4 regions of the Vibrio kanaloae genome follow, and region 2 is predicted to be linked to each of the others. Evidence: predicted binding sites of a transcription regulator. Region 2 holds the regulator's gene; each other region holds the start of a gene.
What was found. The regulator PurR, encoded in region 2, represses purine synthesis genes. The targets are predictions, from matches to a motif close to TNANGNAAACGTTTNCNTNA.
Positions count from the first base shown of each region.

Region 1: glpX (class II fructose-bisphosphatase) is a predicted target of PurR. The motif match lies at 3,227-3,246, and genes of this name have one in related genera.
Region 3: OCV24_RS10495 (uracil-xanthine permease family protein) is a predicted target of PurR. The motif match lies at 1,741-1,760, and genes of this name have one in related genera.
Region 4: pckA (phosphoenolpyruvate carboxykinase (ATP)) is a predicted target of PurR. The motif match lies at 2,181-2,200, and genes of this name have one in related genera.

Region 1 covers NZ_AP025497.1:246,418-251,477, forward strand. Annotated here, with positions in the region: gene OCV24_RS01105 (5-carboxymethyl-2-hydroxymuconate Delta-isomerase) at 1-262, shown strand, start outside; gene OCV24_RS01110 (DUF805 domain-containing protein) at 349-771, shown strand; gene OCV24_RS01115 (DUF3135 domain-containing protein) at 871-1,218, opposite strand; gene OCV24_RS01120 (helix-turn-helix transcriptional regulator) at 1,355-1,981, opposite strand; gene glpX (class II fructose-bisphosphatase) at 2,156-3,163, opposite strand; gene zapB (cell division protein ZapB) at 3,490-3,732, shown strand; gene rraA (ribonuclease E activity regulator RraA) at 3,821-4,336, opposite strand; gene OCV24_RS01140 (1,4-dihydroxy-2-naphthoate polyprenyltransferase) at 4,410-5,060, opposite strand, start outside.
Region 2 covers NZ_AP025497.1:1,998,101-2,003,160, forward strand. Annotated here, with positions in the region: gene torD (molecular chaperone TorD) at 228-875, shown strand; gene purR (HTH-type transcriptional repressor PurR) at 1,192-2,196, shown strand; cyclic di-GMP riboswitch class I at 2,367-2,452, shown strand; gene OCV24_RS09080 (TfoX/Sxy family DNA transformation protein) at 2,580-3,170, shown strand; gene OCV24_RS09085 (TVP38/TMEM64 family protein) at 3,303-3,983, shown strand; gene OCV24_RS09090 (putative signal transducing protein) at 3,995-4,312, shown strand; gene OCV24_RS09095 (alpha/beta fold hydrolase) at 4,439-5,060, opposite strand, start outside.
Region 3 covers NZ_AP025497.1:2,317,983-2,323,042, forward strand. Annotated here, with positions in the region: gene OCV24_RS10485 (DUF2069 domain-containing protein) at 1-170, shown strand, start outside; gene OCV24_RS10490 (DUF2066 domain-containing protein) at 281-1,546, opposite strand; gene OCV24_RS10495 (uracil-xanthine permease family protein) at 1,824-3,062, shown strand; gene upp (uracil phosphoribosyltransferase) at 3,204-3,830, opposite strand; gene purM (phosphoribosylformylglycinamidine cyclo-ligase) at 4,000-5,040, shown strand.
Region 4 covers NZ_AP025497.1:2,998,512-3,003,571, reverse strand. Annotated here, with positions in the region: gene OCV24_RS13535 (AsmA family protein) at 1-232, opposite strand, end outside; gene pckA (phosphoenolpyruvate carboxykinase (ATP)) at 384-2,009, opposite strand; gene hslO (Hsp33 family molecular chaperone HslO) at 2,345-3,238, opposite strand; gene hslR (ribosome-associated heat shock protein Hsp15) at 3,257-3,643, opposite strand; gene gspC (type II secretion system protein GspC) at 3,931-4,857, shown strand; gene gspD (type II secretion system secretin GspD) at 4,899-5,060, shown strand, end outside.

The DNA of each region.
Region 1 (5,060 bases), 1.4 Mb from region 2:
ATTAAACTGCGGCTTGTTTGATGTGCCTTCTGTGAAGTCACGTTCACTGCGTTGTCATAACTGGCTAGTCGGTGACGAAGAGGACAGTGTGGATTTTATTCACATCAGCTTCGAGTTACTTTCAGGACGTACCGAAGGACAGAAAAGAGAGTTGTCACGTTTGCTAATGCAAGCCCTACAAGAACAGGCAAGCCATATCCGCAGCCTTACGGTGAACATAAGAGATATGGATAAAGATTGCTTTCAGAAAGTGATTAACTAGCTAAAAATAATCAACGAATTAAAAGTGATTAACTAACTATTTGCTGCTAACTTTTTGGTAGCGTATTAATTTTTGAGTATTTTAAGATGTCGATGAAAGATTTACTGCTCTCTTTCAAGGGGAGAATTGGTCGTAAGACTTATTGGATGTGGAATATTTTCTACTATGTGGCGATTACTGGTTTTGCTTCCGGTATCTCGGTTTTGTTCCCCGCATACACTTATATCCTGCTGCCAATCTTCTTACTGCTGCTGGTTATTCCAGATCTTGCGGTAACGGCTAAGCGTTGGCATGACCGTAATAAGTCGAACTATTGGCTATTGTTAAATGTGCCTCTCGTTCTGGGACGTTTAGCCTCGCCAATGGCAGCAACCACGACAGAGTCGGTATCGCCAATTCATATGGTGGCTACCGCTGCAGCATTAGTGTGTGGGTTATGGATTTTGATTGAATGTGGATTGCTTAAGGGAACTGAAGGTCGTAATGATTACGGTGAAGATCCAGTATAATAATTGAATGAATATAAGAAGGGAGCATTATGCTCCCTTTTTTTTGTTTTTGGTCTCTAATATTTTGTTACTGATGCTTGGGCGCTGGAGTAACGATTTTTAATACATTTTTGGCTCTGTGTTCGGCCTAAAAGGAACCACATTTTCAGATTTAGGCTCTTCAAAACCACAGCGGCCTTGAAGCGCATCTTGAAATTTACAGACCTGACAGCGTAGCTCTTGCATCAGTACAACATTGGTATGGTGAGGGTTTTTGCAGCGGCTAACGACTAAATCGATGTGACTTTGCTGAGCTCGAAGCCTGTTTTGCATCACTTGAGAGGCAGAACAGATCATTTGCTCACACATCTCGTGTTTGAATTGATTGAATGCTTTAGGATCGCTTTTCGCGAGTTGGACCAGTTCATCAAAGGGTGGCAGTTCTTGGTCGGGCTGTGGATGTGCCATCATTCCTTCCTTAGCATTAAGTATGTTTCATATGCTTTAAGCTTAAGAAAGAATTCTGTACAAATTTTGTTCTATTGTGGTTTTCTCAATATTGAGACGAGACCAGTGATTTGGCGCGAAGCTTAAGCACTGAGCATTACGATGAAGGTGTGGGTGTTAGGGTGTAAGTGCAACGTCGCTCGCCAGCAATAATGTGTTCAGTACGGCTTACATGGCACTCGTCTTTGAGCAGTTCGGTGAAAACATTGAGTTCTGACTGGCATAAGCTAGGGCAACGAGTCGCAGCCTTACATATAGGGCAGTGGTTCTCTATCAAGATGTAATGATCGTCATGCTCTTGAAGCTCTGCCATGTAACCTTCTTCTTCACGAAGTTGAGTGAGCTTTTCAAGTTTACTGATCAGGTTATCACAGCCAGATAGAGCGGTTTGATACTGCTTTAAAGTGTGTTGTTCACGCTCGGCAGCAACCTTAGCTAGCCCCTCTTGGCCAAATAGGTTCTCTACGGCATCAATCACTTGAATCGTCAGCTCACCGTGTCGGTCTGAGAATTGGCTATGGCCTTGTTGAGTCAGTGACCAATGGCGGGTAGGACGTCCCACTTTTACTTTAACGTCATGAAACGCAAGAATACCGTCATCTTCCAGGCTTTGCAGATGTTGCCTTGCCCCCATTGTCGTCATGTCAAATTCTTCTGACAGTTGCTTCGCGGTTACCGCTCCTTGGCGCTTAATGGTTTGTAAGATTTTGTCGCTTGTTTTCATATTATCCCTACCTTATGAACCTTACTATTATGAGGCAAGGTGTTTATAAAGCAAACCATTTACTATATTGGCCGCCGTTCACGCTATTGCTAGCATATGGTGTGTTTGGCACTGGCCAATAAAACAAAAGGCTGATACGTGGTATCAGCCTTTGTTGTTCTGTTTAACTTAGGTTTACAGGATGTGATCGATTACTTCAGGGTCTTTACGTTCTAAGTAGTGAATTGATTTGATGCGACGAATCGTACGGCAGCGACCACGTATAAGTAGTGTTTCTGTGGTTGCGATATTACCTGTACGAGTAATGCCTTCTAGCAAATCACCTTTGGTGATGCCGGTTGCTGAGAATACTACGTTGTCGCTGCGCGCCATGTCTTCCATCTTCAACACTATACCCGCTGTTACGCCCATTTCAGCGCAACGTTCTAGCTCAAGCTCACCGTGCTTACGGTTTTCTGCGGTATCGCCTTTCACCTCGTGACGAGGGAGAAGACGACCGTGCATGTCACCATCTAGTGCGCGAATAACCGCCGCAGAAACGACACCTTCAGGTGCGCCACCGATGCAGTACATGACGTCTACTTCGCTGTCTGGCATACAAGTGAGGATAGAAGCAGCAACATCACCGTCTGGCACTGCGAATACGCGAACGCCCATTGCTTGCATGTCGGCGATGACTTGATCGTGACGTGGCTTAGCCAGTGTCGTTACAACTAATGTATCCAGCGTTTTACCCAGCGCTTTCGCTACGTTTTCTAGGTTTTCTTTTAGTGGTCGTGCTAGGTCAATCACGCCTTTAGCGCCAGGGCCTACAACTAACTTTTCCATGTACATATCAGGCGCTTTAAGGAAGCTGCCTTTTTCGCCTGCCGCCAATACAGCCAATGCGTTTGATTGGCCCATTGCTGTCATGCGTGTTCCTTCAATTGGGTCAACGGCAATATCGACAGCATCACCGCCCACACCTACTTGCTCCCCGATGTAGAGCATAGGTGCATCATCAATTTCACCTTCACCAATAACAATCTCACCGCTGATTTCGGTTTTGTTTAGTAGACTACGCATTACTTCTACAGCAGCGCCATCAGCAGCGTTTTTATCGCCACGGCCAAGCCATTTGTAACCAGCTAGTGCTGCACCTTCAGTGACACGAGAGAATGACATTGCTAAATCGCGTTTCATGCGAACTCCAAAACTTTTAAAGGGGGAGGGAAGATAAATTTTGCGGCGGATTTTACCATATCCAAAAGGAAACGTTTGCCTTTTTGTTTTTGGGGATTGCTCTCGATCAATTTGCAGTAGAAAACAATAAATCTTTATCAAAATAATCAGCCTGTGGATGTGGAGATAATCATTCGCGTCAATATTCGGTAAAAAGCGCTGTTTTTTTCATCGAATGGTGCAAATTATCGAATATATTGAGTGTTTATCCTTGCTCTGCTGAGTAGAATGGGGAAATAAGTGGAGTGAACCTTCACCATTAAATGGATAACTAAAGGTAGGCCAGAATGTCTTTTGAAGTACTAGAGCAGCTAGAAGCAAAAATTCAAACAGCAGTAGATACAATTGCACTTCTTCAAATGGAAGTGGAAGAGCTTAAAGAAGAGAAACAAGCACTAGCGACAGAAGCTGGTGAGCTAAAAGCAAGCCGTCACGAGCTAGAGCAAAAAACTCAGCAAATGCAGGAAGAGCATTCAGCATGGCAAGATCGCATCCGTAACCTTCTAGGTAAAATGGATGACGTTGAGTAATTGACTCTTCAGATTAAAAAAACGCCCGCTACTGAGTAGCGGGCGTTTTCGTTCGTTGTTCTAATTGGCTGGAGCTTTGTTCGAGTACTTAATCTGATTCTTCTTCGACATCAAGGTCGAGTTCAACATCTAACGGCTCAGCAGAGAGAATGATGCCTGTGTTATCCGCGTAAAGGTAATCTTCAGGTAAAAAAGTCACGCTGCCAAAATTGACTGGAACATCAACCTCACCAATGCTCTCTTGGCTAGCTCCGACAGGAATGGACGCTAAGGCCTGAATGCCGAGATTCATATCTTCTAGTTCATCGACTTCACGTACACAGCCATAAACCACAATCCCTTCCCACTCATTGTCTTCGGCAAGCAGGGCTATTTCAGCATCGATCAGCGCTTTTCGTAATGAGCCACCACCATCGATTAGCAGCACTCGACCTAACCCATCTTGCTCCAATACAGAGCGAATCAAAGCGTTGTCTTCAAAACACTTTAATGTTGTGACCTGTCCTGCGAAGGATGCTCGTCCACCGAAGTTGCTGAACATTGGCTCCACGACATCAACTTGATCTATGTAGATGTCGCACAGTGCTGAAGTGTTGTATTCCATTCGTTTACCTTTTGAACAATGAACTTACTTTGAGTATATCGGTGCCTGATCCCTTTGCAATGATTAGTCTCAATTAACTCAATAGAGTTTGAGCTACGACAACCCCTGCAAACAATAAGTTAGTGACCAGGGAGCATTTCACAATAACGGGCATCATTGGTGCAATCTGAGCTGGTTTATCGGTTTTCCATACGGCTTTACCATGCTTGTAAACAACAATGATACTGAACAAGAATGGCAGGCTAATCCAAACGGGTTTCTCCTGAATCAGTAGGTATAGCGCGAAAGATGCAAGGGCGAAACCAAGTAACAAGAAATGGTAGTGCTTGGCTTTGCGCTGCCCTAAGCGAACGGCCATAGTGCGCTTACCACATTCGCTATCGTTTTCGATATCACGCATGTTGTTGATATTGAGAACTGCCACTGCCATTAACCCACAACCTAAAGCGGGAAGAAATAGGCTAGGCTCAACGTGGCCAGTATGCAAGAAGTACGTTCCAGACACGCCTAGCAATCCAAAAAAGATAAACACTGATAAGTCGCCAAGGCCGATATAACCATAGGGCTTGTTACCAACTGTGTATGCAATAGCAGCCGCAATCGCCAGAACACCAAGAGCGATGAACGACAAGATACTCTCAATCGAGCTTAGTGCATAAAAAATAAGAACCAACCCAGCTATTACCGTAAATACGATGTTGAGGATGATAGCTTGCTTCATGGT
Region 2 (5,060 bases):
CAATGACTATTCTATTCATAACTAGTAACAATTCTAGTGGTGCAGAAGATAAAAGCCAGAAACATGGATTTTTCTTGATACAAGACAATCTTAAACCTTGCTATTTATCGTCCATAACAATTCAATATGGGCATTACCACTAACGAGTAGCTTTGCGCTTAGCAAATATCACGGTTAGTTAGACTGAGTACCCCGGGTATACGAAAGACGATATTAGGATCAATCCAATGAAAGATACAAAAGCGTTCAACGAACAAAGAGCAGAAATCTACTGGTGGTTATCAAGCTTATTCGCTAAAGAACTCACTCAAGAAGAACTCGATCACTACCACTCTGTTGACATTCGTTCTTTCCTAACTGGTTTAGGCGAAAATGAAACACTAAAGCCAGCGATTGATAAGTTAGTGGACGCGCTGAACCGCCTACAAACACGTGAAGATGCTCAGCTAGAACTGTCTGCAGACTTTTGTGACCTTTTCTTAAAAACAGATAAACATGGCGCCCTTCCATACGCTTCTATGTATATCGGCGAAACTGGCCTTTTGAATGATAAGCCAGCAAAAGATATGGAAGAGATCATGGCTAAGCACAACTTAGTGGTGAACCAAGATCTAAAAGAGCCAGCAGACCACATTGCTATCGAACTCGATTTCCTTGGTAACTTGATCATTCGCTCTAACGAAACTGAGCTTGAAGAAAAGCTAGAAAAATCATTTTCCGTTCAACAACAGTTTATCGAACAACAACTCCTTACTTGGGTACCCAAGTTCAACGTGAAATGTCATGACGTTGACGAATTCGGTTTCTACGCTTCAGTCTCATCTCTGTTACTCGCCTTCTGTAATTTAGACGCTCAATATCTAGCTGGTGACTAAGCTTATTGCATGACTAGGTAAATAAATTCAATAGAATGTGACAATTCACCCGGATTTCAGGGTGAATTTTATTGCGAGTAACTTCTAGTCAGTCTAAAATTGTGACCGCAAACGATAAAATATGAAACATTCACGAAATGCTATGCTTATTTAAGTTCAGAGCATTTCGGTGTTAAGACAAGCCGCTCAATAGCGGTTTTTTGTTTTTTAGCACGTTAGTACCCAAAGAGCCCTACAAATTATAGCTCTTAGTTAGGTAGCTTAACGGCTACTTTATTCCGTACTTTGGGAAAGTAGCTTCTAATAGGATAAAACCATGGCCACGATAAAAGATGTCGCTCGCTTAGCCGGCGTATCGACAACAACCGTTTCTCACGTAATCAATAAAACACGTTTTGTTGCAGAAGCGACTCAAGAAAAAGTAAACAAAGCTGTAGACGAACTGAACTATGCGCCAAGTGCTGTAGCTCGTAGCTTGAAGTGCAATACAACACGCACTATCGGCATGCTTGTTACTCAATCAACCAACCTATTCTTCTCTGAAGTTATCGATGGTGTTGAAAGCTACTGCTACCGTCAAGGTTACACTTTGATCCTGTGTAACACAGGTGGTATCTATGAGAAGCAACGTGACTACATTCGAATGCTGGCAGAGAAACGTGTAGATGGCATCTTAGTTATGTGTTCAGACCTAACTGAAGAACTAAGAGTGATGTTAGACCGTCACGCTGACATCCCGAAAGTTATTATGGACTGGGGCCCAGAGAGCTCTCAAGCTGATAAGATCATTGATAACTCTGAAGAAGGTGGCTACCTAGCAACCAAGTACCTGATTGAACGCGGTCACTCTAAAATTGCCTGTTTAAGTGGCCACTTAGACAAAGCAGCATGTGTTGAACGCATTGCCGGATACAAGCGCGCACTGAACGAAGCTAAGATTTCTACCGATAATAACATGATCATCGAAGGCAACTTCGAGTGCGATACGGCAGTTCTTGCTGCAGAGCAAATCGTTGAGATGGAAGATCGCCCGACGGCTGTATTCTGCTTTAATGACACGATGGCACTAGGTCTAATGAGTCGCCTGCAACAGAAAGGTATTCGTATTCCTGAAGATATTTCGATCATTGGTTACGACAACATCGAGCTAGCTGAATACTTTTCACCACCTTTAACAACGGTGCACCAACCGAAACGTCGTGTTGGTAAAAATGCTTTCGAAATTCTATTAGAACGTATAAAAGACAAAGATCATGAAAAACGTGTCTTCGAAATGCACCCTGAAATCGTAGAGCGATGTACAGTTAAAACGTTAAATTAATTGATAAAATGAGTTTAATTTCATCAAGCGCACCTTTAGGTGCGCTTTTTTTATCAGCACCCAAAATGAACCTAGATGCACAATACAAAGATCATTAATTGAAGCAATATCACATTTTGAAATAACAAGTGTGAGCCTCATTCAACAAAAACTTTATTCTATTCAATCAGTCACGCACAGGGCAAACCACTCGAAAGAGTGAGACGCAAAGCTTCCGGCCTAAACCACTCGTTGGTATGGTAGCGGGGTTACCGATGGCAAAATGCAGTAACTACTAATCATTTAGTAATTTACGGCTTATTGACAATTTAATTGCAACATTTTGCTAATCTCTCGGACCTGCTTATTTGGTGGCGTACTTCAAATACACCGAGATAAATAACATGGATAAACCGATACTAAAGGACTCAATGAAGTTATTTGAGTCCCTAGGAAAAATAAAATCACGCTCAATGTTTGGTGGATTCGGTCTTTTTGCTGATGACACAATGTTTGCTCTGGTTGTTAATGACCAACTGCACATACGAGCAGACAAATGCACAACAAAGCAATTCGAACAACAAGGGTTTCAACCGTACGTCTACAAAAAACGTGGTTTCCCTGTTGTTACTAAATATTTCGCTTTACCTGAAGGCCTATGGCAAGACCAAGAGAAAATCTTGCAGCTTGCAACCACGTCTCTGGGTTTTGCTAAAGAAGAAAAAGCTGAGCAGTCTTCTGCCAAGCCGACCCGACTCAAAGATCTGCCTAATCTTCGACTCGCTACCGAGCGTATGTTGAAAAAGGCAGGAATCGATTCTGTAGAACGTTTATATGAATCTGGCTCTGTAAACGCATTTAACGCCATCAAAGAATCGCATGCGTCTTCTGTCAGTATTGAACTACTTTGGGCGCTAGAAGGTGCGATCAATGGTACACATTGGTCTGTTATACCGCAGCAGCGTCGCGAAGAGCTTATCAATCGCGTCAATTAACATTGTCAGTGCAATATATACATAACTAAGCCGCATTTACTGCGGCTTTTTTTATATCTGGTGAAAGTTAATCTATGCTTTGCCTGTCTATCTATACTATCGGTATGCATTGAAAATTTAGAGGAAGTATCAATGAGTAAGAAAATGATATTGGGTATTGTGTTGGTCGTAACCATTGTCTTGTTAGGCATCAATTTCGGCCAGTACTTAACGCTTGAAAATGCTAAGACCCAACAAGCTGTCTTAAATGACTACATTGACAGCAACTTTATTGCAGCTGCCGCTATCTATTTTGTTGCGTATGTAATGATTACTGCTTTCTCAATTCCTGGTGCCGCTGTTGTCACCCTGCTCGGAGCTGCTCTATTTGGTTTCTGGAATAGCTTGCTGCTGGTATCTTTCGCAAGTGCAATTGGTGCTACCCTTGCCTTTCTAAGTAGCCGCTATCTATTACGTGACTGGATTCAAACCAAGTTTGGTGACAAATTGGCGACGATTAACAAGGGGGTTGAAAAAGACGGCGCATTTTACTTATTTTCTTTGCGTCTGATTCCTGTATTCCCATTTTTCCTTATCAACTTGCTGATGGGCCTAACGCCAATGTCGGTCAGTCGTTACTACATTACAAGCCAAATAGGCATGCTACCAGGCACTGCGGTTTTCTTGAACGCCGGTACTCAACTTGCGGAGATTGACTCGCTTTCAGGTATCATTTCCCCTTCAGTATTGTTGTCATTTGCTTTACTCGGGGTGTTCCCAATTTTTGCTAAATGGCTAATGGGCAAATTTCGCTCAACACCGATAACTGATTAAGGTTCTATGTCATGAAAATCTTTGTTGCATCGAATCCGACAGAAGCCCACATCATATGTGGATTGCTAGAAAGTGAGAATATTGCATGTGAGGTCCGTGGTGAGGGGTTGTTTGGTTTAAAAGGGGAACTCCCATTTACAGAAGACACTGACCCGTACGTTTGGCTGTATGAACCAGAACTGGCTAACAAAGCTCGCACTATTGTAAATGATTACCAAAAGCAGCAAGATTCGATCATCTATGAAGAGTGGCGATGTAGTGAGTGTCACGAAGTCAACGAAGCACTATTTGGTTCTTGTTGGCAGTGTGGCGCAGCCTCACCTGAGTAATACGCAAAGACTGTGACAAGAGGTTCGGTTTGATACCTCCTCAATATAAAAACGGGAAGCTAATCTAGCTTCCCGTTTTTATTTCAATTCTATCTAATCATCTAAGCTGATAATAAACCTAGAGAATCATTGGATTTGCTTTTGGATAAACTCGATAGAATGTTGATTGAATGCTTCAGGGTTTTCTACATTGCAGACGTGACCGCAGTTAGCGATTTCAACCAGTTCACTCGACTCATGTGCTTGCACCATTTCCTTTACTGGCTTAATGAACATGTAATCACGCTCTCCCATTAAATAGAGAGTAGGAATGGGTAACTCTCTATCTTTGAAATACTTCATTAGGGGATTAACATCTGCGGTTAAGATGAACCAACGTTTAAACTCTTTTTGGCACAGTTTCTTTGCTTCTCGGATAAACAGATGACGAGACTCTTTTTGGCTTTTTTGTGGCATTACTACATATGCAAAAAGACTGTATAACCACATATAAGGAATAATGTGTTTACTTAAGTTACCTAATTTGATTAAAACTTGAGAACGAGTGTTGAGTTTAGTGACAGCGCCGCCTAATACCATTGAACGCACACGCCCTGCAGCTAACTCCGCAACGTTACGTACTATGATCGTGCCTAAAGACATGCCAACAAAATGTGCAGAACGGATTTTAAGATGGTCTAATACCTTGAGAATATCAAGCGTCACCGATTTGAAGGTATAACGATTCGAAATCAGCCCTTTAAGTATA
Region 3 (5,060 bases), 320 kb from region 2:
TGTATGTAGACGGTGGTGAACGCCTGTTAGCCGCGGTAGAACTGCTGCTAACGACGTTAGGTTTCGTGGGGAATATCTTATTTACTCGTTTTCGTGCCAAAGAGTTAGGCATCAAACTTAAGCGTCTTTCGGAAGTAGAAAAGAAAGAAAAAGCTAAGTTCGAGCAGTAATATTGGTTGGATTTTATAAAATTGAAAACCCAATAAACAAAAAGCCCTGCGAGATCTCTCTCGCAGGGCTTTTTTCATGTTTTCACTTCAATCTGTCATGCGGTAGATGATTACGAGTGAGTCCATTCGTATACCAAGCTTGGCTTAGTGTGCACTGGAGCCGTGATGATGAGTTCTTCTTCACCAGATTCGTCTAGCGTCGTATCAGTCGTGCTTGTTAGCTCAGCATCCGTAGAGAGCTCGCTGCCTTTAATCACTTGAACGCTTGAGTCAATCTCACTTCCCTCGCCTTCAGTATCAACAGCGCTTGCTGAATCATCACCTACAGACATAGAGTTGTCTTGCGTTTCAAATTCAGGGCTCACTTCAGGTTCAATATAAGACTCTTCAACCTTAGCGACTTGGCGAATGCTTTCCACTTCTTGTTCAAACTCTTGTTGAGTTGATAGTAAGTGTATTTGGAAAGTGACTTCATTGTTTTGAATTTTCAGGATATCTAGACTTGCCACTGAGTTTAGACGCTTAAGCGCATTCTCCAAATGGAAAAAATCCTGGGCGTTATTCAGGCTAATAAACTGCGTGAGAATAGACTCTGAAGATTCACTTGCTACGGTAACAGCACTTTTACCTGCGTAGTAGTTACTAATTTGATCAACCAGCGTCTTAGAACCCGTAGCACTGTTACCCGATATCGAACCTGTCACAGGTGAAGCTGGCGCACTCGTCAACTGGCTTGGCTTTTGATCATACAAAGTCCAACGTAATCCAGAAGGTTGAGCCTTTACAACAAGCACAGCATCAACAGGGTAACGTTGACTCGCTTTACTGATTGGCGTAACAAAATTTCCCCATAGATCAGAGATCTCAATGCCCGTGATATCGTCAAAATCGCCAACAGGTAGCGTCAGGGGTAATCCACGTTCTTTTGCGTTTACTTGTAAGCCTGCAGCTAACTGTGAATTAGTATGCTCCCATACTATATTCTTGTCGTAGTTATCTTCTTCTATCAACCAAACTAGGATGTTTGAACGAGTATCAGGCCAATACGGCAATTGCGCTTGAGTTAGTAATGAACGGATTTGAGCAGCATTAAAACGCATGCGTAATGTTGATTGACCATTACTTTCGCCAAAGCTCATTTGAGACATATACTGCGCACTCTTACGCATCGCCTTTTGAATAGTATCATTCGAAGCGACATCGGTTTGGCCAGTAGCACGTATCAATACCTGCTCCATGCCAGTATTTCTTGCCACTTGCTCTGACTGTTTACCTCTAGCGTCAATCGCAACCTCAACACTAAAGATATCTACTTGAGTTAAGGCATAGCTCGGAGAGGCTAATAATGCCATGAACAACAATGCTATGTAGCGCATACTGATCCTAATATTCAAATCTTGTGCCTTGATGATAAGCAACTATGGATTGAGGGGCAAGGTCGATAACCCCCACTGTGTTTAATAACTATAAAATATCACCTAACCATGATAAATCGTTCACTTGTAAAGCGAATTTTCCTTATTTGGATCGAGGTAAATATCACTAAGGTAAATAAATTTGATCTATCTAGTGTAGCAATCGTTTGCCAAGTGATAGAATCCTGCGAATTTTATTTTTCGACTTTCATATAACGACCATTTTTAAGGATTTAACATGAAAAATGCTTTGCAAGGTGCGCAAATGCTGTTTGTAGCTTTTGGTGCACTTGTATTAGTGCCGCTACTGACAGGGCTTGATCCTAACGTTGCACTTTTTGGCGCGGGTATCGGTACCCTTATATTCCAACTTATTACACGCCGTTCAGTGCCAATCTTCTTAGCGTCTTCTTTCGCCTTCATCGCACCTATCATGTTCGGAATTCAGACTTGGGGTGTAGGAGCAACCATGGGTGGCCTTATGGCGGCAGGAGTTGTGTATGTATTAATGGGAGCTTTGATAAAAGTACGAGGCGTTGCCTTCATTCATAAACTACTTCCACCCGTCGTTGTTGGCCCAGTCATCATGGTTATCGGTTTAGGCCTTGCGCCTGTTGCGGTAAACATGGCGCTAGGTAAAACAGGCGACGGTGCGGTTCAGCTTGTCGATGCAGATGCTGCACTGTGGATCTCTTCGATTTCACTGTTAGTGACGATTATCATCAGTGTGTTTTCAAAAGGCTTCCTTAAACTGCTGCCTATCTTCGGCGGTATTGTTGCGGGTTATATCACCAGCCTGATATATGGTGCAGTAGACTTCACACCCGTGGCTCAAGCGTCTTGGTTGGCACTACCAAACTTCACAACACCTGAGTTCAACATCAACGCTATCTTCTTTATGGTATTTGTCGCCATTGCACCGGCCGTTGAGCACGTTGGCGACATGCTTGCCATCTCTAACGTAACTGGCAAAGACTACCTTAAAAAACCAGGTTTACACCGCACTATCACTGGCGACGGTGTAGCAACGATTGCGGCTTCTATGCTGGGCGCGCCACCAAATACAACGTACAGTGAAGTAACTGGTGCGGTAATGCTAACGAAAGCATTTAACCCAGTGATCATGACTTGGGCAGCCGTTACGGCCATTGTTTTAGCCTTGGTTGGTAAGCTAGGCGCACTACTTCAAACGATTCCAGTTCCAGTGATGGGCGGTATTATGATTCTGCTGTTTGGTTCAATCGCAACAGTTGGGCTCAATACTCTCATCAAGAACAATGTAGACCTGCATAAATCACGTAATCTTGTGATTGTGGGTATTACTTTAGTCTTTGGTATTGGCGGCATGGCCTTTGGTATCGGTGACTTCAGCCTACAAGGCGTAAGCTTGTGTGGTATCGTGGCGATTCTACTGAACCTAGTTCTTCCTGAAGAGCTAGGCGACAACACAGTAGTAGACAAAGCTCAAATCGATTAAGCAATCGGTAACGCTAGATTTAAAAGAATCACAAGCCAACAAGATCAAGAAGGGAGAGCACCGAATGCTCTCCCTTCTTATTAATACGGCTAAATTCAGCGAGTTAAGAAACGGTTTAGAGTAACTTAAGCTGAAACCGAATTACTTAGTACCGAAGATCTTATCACCAGCATCGCCAAGACCAGGAACGATGTAGCCCTTGTCGTTTAGCTTCTCATCAATTGCAGCAGTGTAAAGCTCTACGTCTGGGTGCGCTTTTTCTAGAGCTGCAATACCTTCAGGAGCCGCTACAAGTACAAGAATCTTAAAGTGCTTACAACCTTTCTCTTTCATTAAGTCAATCGTTGCGATCATAGAACCACCTGTCGCAAGCATTGGGTCTACCACAAGAGCAATACGCTCCTCGATATTAGATGCAAGCTTATTGAAGTATGGTACTGGTTCAAGTGTTTCTTCGTCACGGTAAACACCAACAACGCTAATACGGGCACTTGGAATGTGCTCTAGAACGCCGTCCATCATGCCTAGACCAGCACGTAGGATTGGCACTACTGTTACTTTTTTACCTTTAACTTGGTCAACTTCAACTGGACCGTTCCAACCATTAATAGTTACACGCTCAGTCTCAAAGTCTGATGTCGCTTCGTATGTTAGAAGGCTACCCACTTCTGTCGCTAGCTCACGAAAACGCTTAGTGCTAATCTCACCTTCACGCATCAGGCCAATTTTATGTTTTACTAGCGGGTGTTTCACTTCAACAACTTTCATTTCCAACTCCGGCAATATTTAAACAAACCTGTAGATTGTACACGAACTTTGTGGTTATTTCAGAATCTTTATTCTAATAAAAAAAACCGCGCAAACGTTTGCTCTTCATAAACAAGCCCTGTTAGAATAACGCCGTTTTCACATCCAACTTAAGTTCGAGGACTATCCCGTGAGTGGTAATACTTCTTCTCTAAGCTACAAAGACGCAGGCGTTGATATCGACGCAGGTAATGCACTAGTAGACCGTATTAAAGGTGCAGTTAAACGCACTCGTCGCCCTGAAGTAATGGGCGGTATTGGTGGCTTTGGCGCCCTATGTGAACTTCCAACGAAATACAAAGAGCCGGTACTTGTTTCAGGTACTGATGGTGTTGGTACTAAGCTTCGCCTTGCTTTGGATCTGAAAAAACACGACACCATTGGTATCGACCTAGTGGCAATGTGTGTGAACGATCTAATCGTTCAAGGTGGTGAGCCGCTATTTTTCCTAGACTACTACGCAACAGGTAAGCTAGATGTAGATACAGCAGCAGACGTTGTTTCTGGTATTGCTGAAGGCTGTGTTCAAGCTGGTTGTGCACTAATCGGTGGTGAAACAGCTGAAATGCCAGGCATGTATGAGGGCGACGACTACGACGTAGCGGGCTTTTGTGTTGGTGTTGTAGAAAAAGCTGACATCATTGATGGCACTAAAGTAGCAGCAGGCGACGCACTTATCGCTGTTGGATCAAGTGGTCCACACTCAAACGGCTACTCTTTAATTCGTAAAGTTCTAGAAGTTTCTGGTGCTGATAAGAATGAAGAGCTAGAAGGTCGCACTATCGGTGAACACCTACTAGAACCCACTAAGATTTACATCAAATCAGCGCTTAAGATGATTGCCGAGCATGACATTCATGCTATCTCGCACATCACAGGTGGTGGTTTCTGGGAGAACATCCCACGCGTACTTCCTGAAGGTACTAAAGCAGTGATTGATGGTAAGAGCTGGGAATGGCCTGCTATCTTCAACTGGCTACAAGAGAAAGGTAATGTGGAGACATTCGAAATGTACCGCACTTTCAACTGTGGTGTTGGCCTAGTTGTTGCCCTACCTAAAGATCAAGCAGACGCTGCTGTTGAACTACTGAAAACTGAAGGCGAAAACGCCTGGGTTATCGGTGAGATCGCAAACGCTGAAGCTGGTGAAGAGCAAGTTGAAATCAAATAAGTGATACGCTCACTTACTTA
Region 4 (5,060 bases), 1.0 Mb from region 2:
TGTACAAAGGCGACTTTTTTGCAGGTCGGTTTTGGATAATACCCATCAAAGTGATGTGATAAGGCGCCTGATACTCAACATCTTCAATGAGTAGAGGTTGTTCAAGCGTATGTTTTATAAAAAAATTAGCAACATCAGCACGGTATTGAGTCTGCAGGCTTAATAATAACGCAGCGATAACCGCAACGGCGATAGCCAGCACAATACCGAATACCATGAATACCTTTTTCATTCCCTGAAAGCCTTAAATTTCAATAGTCTCAAACAGAGTGGAACAAAAAGGGATAAGCATCAACAAAAAAGCCCCTCAAAAGAGGGGCTTGCTACAAAATATCATTGTAAATGGGCGTTTGTTTTTGACTTAGCCCGAGCAGATAGGTGGGTTAGTCTAATTGTGGACCAGCCGCAACCAGTGACTGACCTTCAGCATTGTCTGTGTATTTATCAAAGTTGTTGATGAATCGTGTTGCTAGATCCTTCGCTTTGCTCTCCCACTGTAGCGGGTCAGTGTACGTATCACGTGGGTCAAGAATGGTCGAGTCTACATCATGCAAGGCGAGTGGCACTTCTAGGTTAAACATAGGGATAACCTTAGTATCTGCATTGTCGATTGAACCATCTAGGATAGCGTCAATGATGCCGCGAGTATCTTTGATAGAGATACGCTTACCACTGCCATTCCAACCTGTGTTAACTAGGTAAGCTTCTGCACCAGCCGCTTCCATGCGCTTCACGAGTACTTCAGCGTACTGAGTTGGGTGGAGCGTTAGGAATGCAGCGCCAAATGCCGCAGAAAACGTTGGCGTTGGCTCTGTAATACCGCGTTCTGTACCCGCGAGCTTCGCTGTAAATCCAGATAGGAAGTGGTATTTAGTCTGTTCAGGAGTCAGTTTCGATACTGGTGGTAGCACACCAAATGCATCCGCAGTCAGGAAGATAACTTTTTTAGCGTGACCTGCTTTTGATACTGGCTTAACAATATTTTCGATGTGGTGAATCGGGTAAGAAACACGAGTATTTTCTGTTTTTGAACCGTCATCAAAATCGATAGAACCATCACCACGGACCGTTACGTTTTCTAGCAGAGCATCACGACGGATTGCGTTGTAGATTTCAGGTTCCGCTTCTTTCGATAGGCGAATCGTCTTCGCGTAACAACCGCCTTCAAAGTTGAAGATACCGTCGTCATCCCAACCATGCTCATCATCACCGATCAGCTCACGTTTAGGATCCGTCGATAGTGTTGTTTTCCCCGTTCCTGATAGGCCGAAGAATACGGCTACGTCACCTTTCTCGCCAACGTTTGCACTGCAGTGCATTGAAGCAATGCCTTGCAGAGGAAGTAGGTAGTTCATCATTGCGAACATGCCTTTTTTCATCTCACCGCCGTACCAAGTACCACCAATGATTTGAACGCGCTCTGTCAGGTTGAACGCAACGAAGTTTTCAGAGTTTAGGCCCTGCTTCTCCCAGTTCGGGTTGGTTGTTTTAGCACCGTTCATTACCACAAAATCAGGTTCGAACGTTGCGAGCTCTTCGTCAGTTGGACGAATGAACATGTTCTTAACGAAGTGCGCTTGCCACGCTACTTCAGTGATAATACGAACACTTAAGCGCGTATCTGGGTTTGCACCACAGTAACCATCAATCACAAACAAGCGCTTGCCAGATAGCTGAGTTGTTACAAGCTCTTTCAGCTCATTCCATAATTCAGGTGTAATCGGTTTGTTGTCATTTTTGCCTTGATCTGACCACCACATGGTATCGCGGGTCGTGTCATCTTTAACAATGTATTTATCTTTTGGTGAGCGGCCAGTAAAGATACCAGTGTCAACCGCAACAGAGCCAAGTTCCGTTACTACGCCTTTTTCGTAGCCCTCTAAACCTGGCAGTGTTTCTTCAACGAATAGCTGCTCGTAGCTAGGGTTACGAAGAACTTCAGTAACGCCTGTCAGTCCGTGCTTAGTTAGATCAATTTGTGCAGCCTTTGTATGTTCCATAACGGTCATAGGTGCTCCTTGTAGGATATTTTGTAGGGATTTTGTATTAATTTTTATGGTTATCTGCTCACCATGCTAGCAACGAGACTCGGGGGAAACAGGGATACAGCTCAAAAAGTATCCATATTAACATTGAGGTTTTAAGTGCCTCGTCACATATTGGCCCAATTAGTCTATCCTGTACGCAAACCTTTGCGCTAGGGGCAGGAACATTATTAATTGATGAAAATTAAGCGGTGATTTTATTACGAGATGTAACGGGCTTTGCGCTATTTTGATCACAAAAAAGGCCAGCTTGCAGCTGACCTTTTTGGGTAAATTACGTGTTTTGGGTACGTTATAAATTAATGAACGGTATTGCTGCCTTTATCGGCTGCTTCAGCGTACAGAGCATCAACGTCGTTCTTGTCGAATGAATAATTTGTGCCACAGTAATCACAATGCAGAGCAACACTACCTTCGGTACTTAGGATGTCGTACATCTCTTCTTGAGCAACCGTAATGATAGCCGCCGCGCTCCGCTCACGTGAACAACCACAGTAGAACTCAATCGGTTGTGGGGTGAACAGCTGTACTTTCTCTTGGTTGTACAAACGGTAAAGCAGTTCGTTCGCTTCTAGGGAGAACAGTTCTTCGTTTTTAACTGTGTCAGTTAGCTGCTCTAGGTGTTCGAAGTCGTCTGGCGTACCTGTGCCGTCTGGCATAACCTGCAGTAACATACCAGCAGCGTGTGCTTTACCTTCATGATCGCCAGTGCGTAACCATAGACGAGTCTTAAGCTGTTCTGAGTTAGCGAAGTAACCTTCAAGCACCTCGGCTAGAGTGTCACCTTCAAGGCCAACGATACCTTGGTAACGCTCACCTTGCTTAGGGTCGATAGTGATCACTAGATGGCCTTTACCCATAAGGTCGTGTAGGCCTGCGTTGTCAGCAATATCCCCTTCAAAGCGAGCAACACCGCGGATCTTCTGGTTATTATCACCATTGATCACAGCGAGAGATACTGGGCCATCACCTTGAAGCTGCATAGTGATAGAACCTTCAAACTTTAAGGTCGCCGTTAGTAGCGTCGTTGAGACCAATAGCTCACCCAGCAGTTTCTGTACTGGCGCTGGGTATTCCTTGCTAGAAATAATCTGTTGGTACGCTTCATCCATTTGTACCAATTCACCACGTACTGATAGGTCTTCAAATAGGTAGCGATTTAAAACATTACTTGTAGACATTGGGTCTGCCATTTGGCTATTCCTTCTAGCTTATTGAGTCTTGAACTTGATGATGTCACGACGTTGCTTCTTATCCGGACGACGATCTGGAGCTGGGTTATGAGCATTCAGCTTGCGTTGTTTCGCAAACTCTTCTCTTTTTGCCAAGCTCTCGGTGGTTTCTTCATAGAGTGTTTGAGCGATCGGAGCCCCGCCACGATGCGCCGAAATTTTCTCGATAGTCACCGTTTTTTCTTCATTCCCTTGACGCAGTGTAATCACCGCCCCAAGTTCGACAATTTTACTTGGTTTGCTGCGTTGACCATTATAGTGGACTTTGCCACCATCGACCATGTTGCGAGCAATAGAGCGGGTTTTGTAAAAACGAGCTGCCCACAACCATTTATCGAGTCTGACAGCTTCATCAACAGTTTTCATATAGGGTTGTGCCTTTTCAGTGAAAAATGAATGTGGTTTAACTGTAATTAACAGAGCGCAACATGTTCTTGATGATGCTTATCACATTAAGTAGAAGCTTAAAGTGGAGGCGGTTGGCATTTTTTTCAAGTCATATTACAAAATAGCCATCTAATGCCGATTTATGAATTGGCTATGATATAATTCATGATCTTATGCTTAAATGCGCTTGGTATCGAACGAATGAATGAAAAAGTTGGAAGCTTAATGATTTTCAGCGTTTGTCGTCTTGAAAAGGGGCAAGGGAAGTGAACTTTTTAGAGCTCAAAAATCGCATAGGACACTCACCTGTGTTGAGCCGCTTATTAGAGAATAAATTTGTATTTCAGCAGAAACTAAGCCTAGCGACTTGTTGTTTGTTGATTGCTGCTTCAGCATGGATTTTAGGACAGCTTGCATGGTTTCTTGTACCTGCCGAGCAAACGGTTGTGCCTTGGAAAGCGTCTGTTTCATCTTCTTCTTCAGCACTTCAACCGACCCTTGATATCTCTTCTTTGCAACAGAGTAACCTTTTTGGCGCCTATAACCCAACCACGCCCGCTGTCGTTGAACAGCAAGTTATCCAAGATGCGCCAAAGACACGGTTGAACCTGATTTTAGTGGGGGCGGTCGCCAGTTCTAAACCCAAATTAAGCTTAGCTGTGATTGCTAATCGTGGCACACAAGCAACCTACGGAATTAACGAAGTAATAGAAGGCACTCGAGCTAAGCTCAAAGCGGTGTTAGTGGATCGTGTCATTATTGATAACTCAGGGCGAGATGAAACCCTGATGCTTGAAGGTATTGAATACAAACGTTTAGCCGTATCTGAACCTGCGCCACCTCGCGCTTCTTCTTCAGTTCGTGGCAATAACCCAGCTTCTGCAGAAGAGAAGCTTGATGAAATAAAAGCGAAGATAATGGAGGATCCACAACAAATTTTCCAATATGTTCGTTTATCTCAGGTAAAGCGTGACGATCAAGTGATCGGTTATCGTGTGAGCCCTGGCAAAGATTCAGAACTTTTTAACTCTGTTGGGCTCCAAAACGGGGATATTGCTACTCAGTTAAATGGACAAGATCTGACTGACCCTGCCGCTATGGGCAACATATTCCGATCAATCTCAGAGCTAACCGAGCTAAATCTCGTCGTTGAGCGAGATGGTCAACAACATGAAGTATTTATTGAATTTTAGAACTTTGCGTCTAACCAAGGACGAAAGTGTAGGAGAAGTACGTGAAGCATTGGTTTAAGAAAAGTGCGTGGTTATTGGCAGGAAGCTTAATCTGCGCCCCCGCAGCCATCGCTAGTGATTTTAGTGCTAGTTTTAAGGGCACTGACATTCAAGAGTTTATTAATATTGTTGGCCGTAATCTAGAGAAGACGATCATCGTTGAC